3 regions of the Micromonospora sp. NPDC047620 genome follow, and region 1 is predicted to be linked to each of the others. Evidence: riboswitches for the same ligand, from Rfam matches in the RefSeq annotation. Region 1 holds a riboswitch; each other region holds the start of a gene.
The links. A riboswitch is a leader RNA that binds a small molecule or an ion and turns the genes downstream of it on or off. The one in region 1 is predicted to bind S-adenosylmethionine.
Positions count from the first base shown of each region.

Region 2: it holds a riboswitch for S-adenosylmethionine, as region 1 does, so the genes downstream of both, thrC (threonine synthase) here and ACGF5C_RS12080 (ABC transporter substrate-binding protein) in region 1, are expected to answer to the same signal.
Region 3: it holds a riboswitch for S-adenosylmethionine, as region 1 does, so the genes downstream of both, ACGF5C_RS17970 (aminotransferase class V-fold PLP-dependent enzyme) here and ACGF5C_RS12080 (ABC transporter substrate-binding protein) in region 1, are expected to answer to the same signal.

Region 1 covers NZ_JBIDDG010000008.1:156,020-159,256, forward strand. Annotated here, with positions in the region: gene ACGF5C_RS12070 (amino acid ABC transporter ATP-binding protein) at 1-210, opposite strand, end outside; gene ACGF5C_RS12075 (amino acid ABC transporter permease) at 213-992, opposite strand; gene ACGF5C_RS12080 (ABC transporter substrate-binding protein) at 1,034-1,888, opposite strand; SAM riboswitch class IV at 2,158-2,269, opposite strand; gene ACGF5C_RS12085 (hypothetical protein) at 2,365-2,799, opposite strand; gene ACGF5C_RS12090 (proprotein convertase P-domain-containing protein) at 3,038-3,237, opposite strand, start outside.
Region 2 covers NZ_JBIDDG010000013.1:86,071-89,307, forward strand. Annotated here, with positions in the region: gene ACGF5C_RS17875 (hypothetical protein) at 1-909, shown strand, start outside; gene ACGF5C_RS17880 (hypothetical protein) at 925-1,257, opposite strand; SAM riboswitch class I at 1,436-1,571, shown strand; gene thrC (threonine synthase) at 1,582-2,868, shown strand; gene ACGF5C_RS17890 (LysR family transcriptional regulator) at 2,896-3,237, opposite strand, start outside.
Region 3 covers NZ_JBIDDG010000013.1:106,999-110,235, reverse strand. Annotated here, with positions in the region: gene ACGF5C_RS17975 (PrsW family intramembrane metalloprotease) at 1-1,114, opposite strand, end outside; SAM riboswitch class IV at 1,178-1,299, shown strand; gene ACGF5C_RS17970 (aminotransferase class V-fold PLP-dependent enzyme) at 1,346-2,644, shown strand; gene ACGF5C_RS17965 (aromatic acid exporter family protein) at 2,683-3,237, opposite strand, start outside.

The DNA of each region.
Region 1 (3,237 bases):
GCGCCCGTCGAGCAGCACGTCGCCCCGGTCGGGCTCGATGAGCCGGTTGATGGCGCGCAGAAGCGTGGACTTGCCCGAGCCGGACGGGCCGATCACGCAGGCCGTCGCGCCCCGCGCGACGTCCAGGTCCACGCCGCGCAGCACCCGGTGCGACCCGAAGGCCAGGTGCACGTCGCGGACGCTCAGGCTCACCGAGGTCGTCGTGTCGATGCTCATCGCTGGTTTCCTCCCGCCGCGCCCGGCAGCGCCAGGTCGAGGTCGTCGTCGGCGTCGGCGGGCGCGGCGGCCTGCCGGCCGTGCCGCAGCCGCCGGTCGATCCAGTTCACGACGTGGGTCAGCGGCACGGTCAGCGCCAGGTAGAACAGGCCGGCCAGCAGCAGCGCCGACTGGTTGCCGGTGTTCGCCGCGTAGTCCTGCCCGATCCGGAACAGCTCCCGCTGGCTGGCCAGCAGGCCGAGGAAGTAGACCAGGCTGGAGTCCTTGATCAGCGCGATCAGCTGGTTCACCCAGGCCGGCAGCACCCGGCGGATGCCCTGCGGCACGATCACCAGGCGCATCGCCTCGCCCCAGGACAGGCCCAGCGCCCGGGCCCCCTCCAGCTGGGCAGCCTCCACCGACTGGATGCCGGAGCGGAAGATCTCGCCGATGTAGGCCGCCGCGATCAGCGACAGCGCCAGGATGCCCAGGGGATACGGGTTGGGGCCCCACACCTCCATGCCCAGCGGCGCCAGACCGACGCCGATGAGCAGGATGGTCGCCGCAGCCGGCAGGCCGCGGAACACGTCGGTGTAGACCCGCGCCGGCCAGCGCAACCATCGGGTACGCGAGATGCCGGCGACGGCCAGCCCCATGCCCAGCACCGAGCCGAGCAGGGCGGCGGAGATCGCGAGGATCAGCGTGTTGGGCAGCCCGACCGTCAGCATCTCGGGCAGCGCCTCGCGCATGGAGTCCCAGTCGAAGAAGGTCTCCCACAGGGTGCTCAACGGATCCATCGTGTTCTCCTACCGTCCCGCTCGCTCGTCGTCCGTACGTGTCAGGAGGCGGCCGAGGCCGACGGCACCGGGACGGTGCCGCTGCCCGGCTTGAAGTCGGCGGGGATCGGGCGGCCCGGGTAGTACTGGGCCTGCAGGCGGCTCCACGTGCCGTCGGCGATCACCTCGTCGAGGCCCTTGTTCAGCGCCTCGCGCAGCTTGTCGTTGCCCTTGGCGAACGCGTACGCCGTCGGGGCCGGGCTGAGCAGCTTCCCCGCCACCTTGATCTTGCCGTTGCTGTCGGCGGCCGACTTGTCGCCGATCTCGGCGGGGGCGATCCAGGCGTCGGCGGTGCCGGCCTTGAGCTGGTTGATCGCGCCGTTGTAGTCGGGCACCCGGACCGGGTCGAGGCCCTCGCCGGTGGCGTAGTCGTCCTGGACGGTGCCCTGCACGACCACGACCCGCTTGCCGGCGAGCTGGTCGAAACCGGTGATCGACGAATTGGCCGGCACGTCGAGCCCGAAGTGGCCGAAATCGTAGCCGTTGCCGAAGTCGACGGTCTTCTTGCGGGCCTCGGTGATGGTGATCGAGGAGCTGCCGACGTCGAACTTGCGGTTGTTGACCTGCGAGAGCAGCGCGGAGAAGTCCGTCCCGACGAACTCGACCTTCAGGCCGACCTTCGCGGCGACCGCGGTGAGCAGGTCGTTGTCGAAGCCGGTGAACTTGCCGTCCTTGAGGTAGACGTTCGGCGGGGCGTCGGTGAGCGTGCCGGTGCGCAGCACACCCGGCTGGAGCAGGTTGTACGGGTTGTCGGTCGCCTCGGACGCGTCGTCGCCGCAGGCGGTCAGGGCGGTGGCGGCGAGGACGGCGGCGACGCCGAGGGCGGCGGCGCGGGTGAGGGCGGGAAGGAATCGCACAGGTGTCTCCGAAAGGGGTCTCCGACGGCGGGCACGGGCGTGCGTCGCCGGCGGTATGCCCGGTGGGCGTACCGCTGGGGTGGTCCTGGGAAGGGGTCTGGTGCGTGGCTAGCGCGGGTCGCCGGGGCGACACGAGGCGCTGCAGACCCGCATCATGTCGACGTGGCGGCGCCGGGTCAACGGCGGCGGCGTCGGGGCCGCGGCGGGGACCGCCGGTACGCAGATGCGGAAGGACATGGCTCTCCTCGGTCGTTGCTGACCTGGGAACCAGGCCACGCTTGCACCGAAGCTGCTCCGGTGCCTGGTCTTCACCCGGGGCACCCCTGCGCGGACGAGGGTTGCCGGCCAGCGAGCCGGGGCTTGACGCTGGCGCTCATGACCTGCCGACGAGGCTAGCAGCCTCCCGTGGTGGCGCGTCCAGCCGCTATGACCACCCTCACGTGGCGCCGCCCGGCGCGAGCGGACGCGAGGCCGACCTAGCGGCGAACCGAGGCCGACCCCGACGCCGAGCCCCGTGGCGAATCCCCGCCGCACCCGGGGCCGAACCGGCGGGCTCGGTCCCGGGCGGTCACTCCTCGATCGCGCCGCCCACGCGCCGCAGGTGCTGCCCCACACCACGACGCCGGCGACGCCGGCCTCGGCCCCTCCAGCACCGCCAGGCCGCCGACGCACGCCTCGTCCGTCCGGCCGCCGTTGTCGATCACCAGCACGTCCCCAGGGGTCGCGCCCGCGTACGCCTCCAGGAACACGTCGACGCTGCCGTGGTGGCGCACCGGCAGCACCCGCCCGGCGAGGCGGTGGCTGGGGACGACCGCCCGGATCCCGGCCGGCGCCGTGCGCGGCGGCACGCCCAGCCGTACGCAGGCGTCGGCGATCAGCGGCGTGGACAGGTCGGCGAAACGCTCCGGCATGAGGTCCTCCCGGCGGTGTCCGAGGCGTGGACGGTCATCGTAGGAAGGCCGGCCCGCGCGGCGGCCAGGTCCCGTCCGGACCCGCTGGGCCGGGCGACGAGGACCTCGACCGGAAGGGCGAGCCCCCGGCGCCGGCGACGGCCGCCACGGTGGGTGCGGGTCGGCAACGGATGTCGGGGCCCCGACTGGAGTTCAGCCGGGGCCCCGGTGTGGGGGTGCGCTGGTGGCGCCGTTGCCGCTAGAGCGTCAGCGTCCAGGTGTTGAGGTAGCCGGTGTCGCCGGGGGCGGCGTCCTGCACCCGCAGCTTCCAGGTGCCGTTACGGGCCTCCGAGGAGAGGTTGACGGTGTAGGTCTGGTTGATGTTGTCGGTCGAGCCGCCGCTGCGGTTGTGCAGGGTGTAGGCGGTTCCGTCGGGGGCGATGAGGCTGACGACGAGGT
Region 2 (3,237 bases), on a different contig from region 1:
GCCGCCGTCATCGTCGTGGTCGGCATGCTGTTCGCCTACCAGGCCAACTTTCTCCTGGACCGGTCGACGGCCACCGAGCGGGCCCGCTCGGACAAGCAGGCCCAGAAAGCGGTGGACCGGGAGCAACCCGCGTTCGTGTCCACCGTCACTCCCCTCGACTACGACCGGGACCTGCCCGAGGCCTTCACCGTGCTGCTCGACCGGCCGCTGACCGAAGGCGAACAGGCCACCCTCACCGCCCTGAACGGCGACGCGTCAGAGGTGTGGGAGTTCATGAAGCCGCTCGGCGGCCGGGTGGTCGAGCACGCGTCCTATGTGGCGCCGCTCGAGGACGGCAACGAGAACCGCGGCGATGCCCAGACGTTCGACCTGAACCTGAACAGCGATCGCGCCGCCGGACTCACGATCAACAACATGACCGCCGTCAAGGACTCGTGCCGCGTACCCACGGCGAAGACCGTCGTCACCGTTCCCCCGGCGGGTGCGGAGTCCCGGCAGGGCCTGCTGTGGGACCTGACCGGTGGGCCGACGGACAAGCCGCACGGCCCGTACGTCCTGGACGAGGGCGAGCCGCAGGAGGGTCAGCTGTACTTCCGCCGCAACGTCGTCGAGCTGGGCAACGGCCAGTCGAACATGGCCTTCCGTATCCAGCCGGAGGTGTCCACCCACACCTGCGAGTGGCACATCGTCGCCTCCTACACCGACACGACCGGTTCCCACGAGCAGCGCATCCCGAGCGGCACCGGCACGCTCACCACCGAGGCCATCCCCTCGCAGCCCGTCCAGTACTTCGAGCGCGTCCCGACCTCGGGGTGGGGCTGCCTGGGCGAGGTGAGTCAGCAGGGTTGCCCGGCCACCGGATCCGTACGGCTACCGAGGCCACCGGCCCACCGACCGGTCCCAGGCTGAGCTGGCGCATGCTCGTCACGGCCGGAGCCCGCGCCGGCAGATCGGCCGGCGCGGGCCTGGGCTCGGTACGACCACCGGCGGGACCAGCGGGAACGGGGCCTGCGCTTGCGGGTGGGGGAGTCGGGGGAGTCCGGCGCGGTGCCGGAGTCGGCGGTGTCCCCGTCGTCGGCAACCCGGGCGTCGGTGGGTCGCCCGGGCGGCGCCGACGTCGTCCCGCTTCGCGCCGGTGCCGGCGGGCCGGTCGGCGGACCGGTCCCGCTTCTTCCGGTTGCCCGTGGAGCAGGCGGTGGTCACCGCCAGCAGGCAGGCCATGGAGAGCGCCACCACCGGGACGAGCTTGCGACGCATTCGCCCGTTCCTTTCCGTCGATGTGCCTGCACCGTAACGGGAGCGCGTCAGGGGCACACCATCGCTTCATGGGAGCGTCGCCCCTGCGGCTCGGCGGCGACTGCGGGATCGCTCACATCGTGGGACCTGCCGTCGATCCGGGCGGCGTCGGTGCTTAAACTCGCAGGCACAACTGCATACCTCATCCAGAGGGGCTGAGGGATACGGCCCGACGACGCCCCGGCAACCACCCCGCGCGCTCACCGCAGAGCGACCGGCGGGGCAGGTGCCAATTCCGTCCCCGCCGCAGAGTGCGATGCGGGGAAAGATGAGAGGACCCTCGACATGACGTCGACGTTCGCCGTCCCCGGCATCGACACCACCGCCAGCCCCGCCCGCGCCCTGGTCTGCCGCGCCTGTTCGGCCCGCTACCCGCTCGCCGCCCAGCACGCCTGCTACGAGTGTTTCGGCCCGCTCGAGGTCGACTACGACGCCGCCGCGCTGGCGACGGTCACCCGGGAGCAGATCGAGGCCGGCCCGCAGAACATCTGGCGGTACGCCGCGCTGCTGCCCGCCGGCCAGGACCCGGCGACCAGGGTCACCCTCGACCCGGGCTTCACCCCGCTGGTCGCCGCCCCGCACCTCGCGGCCGAGCTGGGCATCACCGCCCCGCTCTGGGTCAAGGACGACAGCGGCAACCCGACCCACTCGTTCAAGGACCGGGTGGTCTCGGTCGCGTTGACCGCCGCCCGGGCGCTCGGCTTCAGCCGCTACGCCTGCGCCTCCACCGGCAACCTGGCCAACTCGGTCGCCGCGCACGCCGCCCGGGCCGGGGCGCCGTCGGTGGTCTTCATCCCCGGCGACCTGGAGCAGGGCAAGGTCGTCACGACCGCCGTCTACGGTGGTGAGCTGGTCGCCGTCGACGGCTCGTACGACGACGTGAACCGGCTCTGCGGCGAGCTGGTGGAGACGGACGAGTTCGAGGACACCGCGTTCGTCAACGTCAACGTCCGCCCCTACTACGCCGAGGGGTCGAAGACGCTCGGCTACGAGGTCGCCGAGCAGCTCGGCTGGCGGATCCCGGCCCAGGTGGTCATCCCGATGGCCTCCGGGGAGCTGCTCACCAAGATCGACAAGGCGTTCGCCGAGCTGGTCGAGATCGGGCTGGTCGAGGCGCCGGCCGGCGGGTGGAAGGTCTTCGGCGCCCAGTCGGCCGGCTGCAACCCGATCGCCGCCGCCCTGCACGCCGAGACCGACACGATCACCCCGGTCAAGCCGACGGGCATCGCCAAGTCGCTGAACATCGGCGACCCGGCCGCCGGCCTCTACGCGTTGGAGGCGGTGCGCCGCACCGGGGGCTGGATGGAGTACGTCGACGACGACGAGATCCGCGCCGGCATCCGGCTGCTGGCCCGCACCACCGGCGTGTTCGCCGAGACCGCCGGCGGGGTGACGGTGGCGGTGCTGCGCAAGCTGGTCGAGTCCGGCCGGCTCGACCCGACCGCGGAGACCGTCGTCTTCAACACCGGCGAGGGGCTCAAGACCCTCGACGCGATCGCCGCCCAGGCCGGTCCCACCCACCGCATCAGGCCCTCGCTGCGCGCCGCCCGCGACGCCGGCCTCCTCGGCTGAGGTCCGAGGCCGGCGACCGCTCGCGGCTCAGCCGCCGGCCCGGCCCGCCCCGGCACCGGTCGCGCGCCTCGCCCCGACGCCGGCCACCCGGTCCGGCCTGTCACCGGCCGGCGTGGCCACGCCGTGCAGGCGGCGCGCGACCGTCGCCGCGACCTGACGGAAGGCGAGCACGGCTGCCCGGCGGTCGTGCCGCCGGGCAGCCGCGACGAAGGGCACCGGGGCGACCTCGGACAGCTCCACGAAGCGCAGCTCCGCGAGGGGCGAGAGCCCGCGTGCCGTGCGGGGACCAACGGCCACCACCGACGGGTCCTGGAGGATCACGTACGCCATCTCCGCCGGCGAGGTGACCGTCACCCCGCGCTGCTGCGG
Region 3 (3,237 bases), on a different contig from region 1:
GCGCCAGCCGGGTCGCCGCGAACTGGTAGCCGCGCATGGCCCGCACGCCGGGGTCCCCGGCCACCCGCTTGGCCCACACCCGGGCCGCGTGCCGTCGCCCCAGGCTGCTCAGCGCCGCCACCTCCGGCGGGGTCAGCCAGCCGGCCCGGACGTAGTCCGGCAGGGTGCGCTCGGTGAGCCGCCCCTCCCAGGCCCGCAGCCACACGGCCAGCCCGACCATGCCGAAGAAGATCGGCACCATCACGCCGATGAAGCCGTACAGCATGATCAGCGCCTCACCGGTGGCCTGGGTGAGCGTGGGCAGCAGGTTCCACAGGCCGTGCAGCATCATCGCCAGCAGCAGGCCGGCGATCGGGGCGAGCACCCGGACGCGTCGGTCGGCGGTGCGGGCGGCGATGCCCAGCCCGACCCCGGTCATCGAGGTGAACAGCGGGTGGGCGAAGCCGAAGAGCAGGATCCGGACGATGAAGATCGCGATGACCTGCTGCGTGCCGGTCGCCGGGCCGTACCGCTCGACGCCGGTGGCGTAGCCGTAGCCGCCCAGGTAGAGGATGTTCTCCACCATGGCGAACCCGATCGCGGAGAGCCCGCAGTAGACCAGGGCGTCGGTGATCCCGGAAATCTCCCGTCGGCGGAAGATCAGCAGCAGGATCGGCCCGAGCGCCTTGGTGAGCTCCTCGATGAACGGCGCGACCAGCACCGCCGTCAGCGCGGTCGGCAGCCCCCAGTCGTCGAAGAGCCCGGACGAGAACTCGTTGACGGTCAGCGAGGCGGCGGTCGAGACGAACGCGCCCCAGGCGAAGCAGAAGATCAGGTATTTCAGCGGTTCCGGTTCGTACCGGTCGAGCCAGAGGAAACAGCCCACCAGCACCGGAACCGGGAGGATCGCCGCGACCAGGCCGATCAGCAGCGCCTGCACGCCGAGGCTCTCGCCGAGCGTGAAGACCATGAACACCGCGCAGGCGGCGATCAGCAGGACGACCCCGGCCAGCACCAGGGCCCGCCGCCAGCCCAGCCGGCGCAGCGGCATCCGGGGAGCGGCCGCGCCCGACGGCGGGACGGCGGGCACGGTCGGCGACGGCGGCAGGGGTGCGCCGGGCGGGGTGTCGGCCATGCGGTCAGCGTAGTCACCCCCGGCCGGCTGGACCGGGCGCATCCGCGCGCTATGCTGCCGGCAGGTCACGAGCGCCAGCGTCAAGCCCCGGCTTGCTGGCCGGCAACCCTCGTCGAGGTTCGCGGTGGGGTGCCCCGGGTGATGACCGGGCCCGGCCCGATCCGCGTGCCGGGCAAGCGCGGACCCCGCCCGGTGTGCCCACCCGGGGTCCCCGGACCCGGAGGTCGGCCGATGACCGTCACCCTCGTACCCCCGCCCGCGCCGCACCCGACGCGGACCGCGCCGCCGCCCGCGGCCGCCGGGCCGCTCGACGTGCTCGGCGTGCCGGGCCAGGTCAACCTGGACTACGCGGCCACCGCGCCGTGCGCGCGGGCCGCCGCCGACGCGGTGGCCGAGCTGCTCCCCTGGTACGCCAGCGTGCATCGCGGCGCGGGGGCGCTGTCCCGGCGCTGCACCCTCGCCTACGAGCGCGCCCGGCAGACCGTCGGCGACTTCTTCGGCGCCCGCGCCGGCGACCACGTGCTCTTCACCCGCAACACCACGGACGCGCTGAACCTGCTGGCCCGGGTGCTGCCCGCCGGCACCACGGTGGTGACCTTCGGCGGGGAGCACCACGCGAACCTGCTGCCCTGGCCGCGCGGATCGGTCCGGCTGCCGGTGCCGCGGGAGCCGGCCGAGGCGGTCCGGGCGCTGAACGCCGCCCTCGCCGAGCTGCGCAGGCCGGGCACGGGGGGCAGCCCCGGCGCCGACCGCCGCCCGCCCGTGCTCGTCGCGGTGACCGGGGCGAGCAACGTGACCGGCGAGCGCTGGCCCGTGGCGGAGCTGGCCCGGGTGGCCCGGCGGCACGGGGCCCGGATCGCCGTGGACGCCGCGCAGCTCGCCCCGCACGCGCCGGTGGACGTCGCCACCCTCGACGTCGACTACCTCGCGGTCTCCGGCCACAAGCTGTACGCGCCGTTCGGCGCGGGGGTGCTCGTCGGGCGGGCGGACTGGCTGGACGCCGCGCCGCCGTACCTGGCCGGCGGGGGCGCCACCGGTCACGTCGGCGCGGCCACCCACGACGTACGCTGGGCGACCGGACCGGCCCGGCACGAGGCGGGCACGCCGAATCTGCTCGGCGCGGTCGCCCTCGCGGCGGTCTGCGGCGCCCTGGCCGGGGCCGACCGGGCGGCGCTGCACGACGCCGAGCAGGCCCTGCTGGCCCGGCTGCGCCACGGCCTGGCGGCCCTGCCGCACGTGGTGGAGCTGCGCACCTTCGGGCCGGACGCGGCGCGGGTGGGCATCGTGTCGTTCGTGGTGGCCGGCCGGGACTCGGCGGACGTGGCGGCGGACCTGGCCGGCAACCACGACATCGGGGTGCGCGACGGCCTCTTCTGCGCCCACCCGCTGGCCCGGCGACTGCTCGCCGAGGCGGCGGCGCGCAGCGGCCGGCGGGACCTGCCGCCGACCGCCCTGCGGGCGAGCGTCGGCTTGGGCAGCACGGCGGAACACGTGGACCGGCTGCTCGCCGCCCTCGCCGCGGCGGCCTGAACGACCGCCGCCGCACGGCTGACCCGCGCGCCGGCGGGTCAGCCGACCGGCGGGGCGGTGGGCGGCTTCGGGGCGGTGGCCGGCTCGGCCTGGCCGCTCGGGGTGTCCTGGTCGCCGAAGGACTCCCGGACCAGGCGGTTCGCCTCCTCCTGGCTGATCCCGGAGGCCACCAGCAGGTCGCTGGCCGTGGTGCGCACCTGCGCGATCACCACGCTGCCGGAGAAGCCCACCCCCTCGGCGTACGCCCGGCCGGCCTCGCTGACCGCGCGCAGCGCCCGCTCCCGTGCCTTCTCCGGCTCCTCGCCGACGGCGAACTCGTGCTTGAGCAGGCGTACCGACTCGGCGAGGTGGGCCGCCGCGTCCGGCATCGGCTCCGGCACGGGCTCCTCGTCCTCGATCAGGGTGACCGCGCGTCGGATCAGCGTGCCGGCGTTGCGCATCGCCCGGTCGATCGGGTCGGCGGCGTCGGCGTAGTGGGTGAGTTCGTCCCGCCGGTGCCACCGGGCCGGTGAGAGGACGGCGGTTTCCTTCGCCCCCTCGATCGCCTCGGTGAAGGTGGACAGCTCCTCCTGGTTGTTACGCAGCCGGTCCAG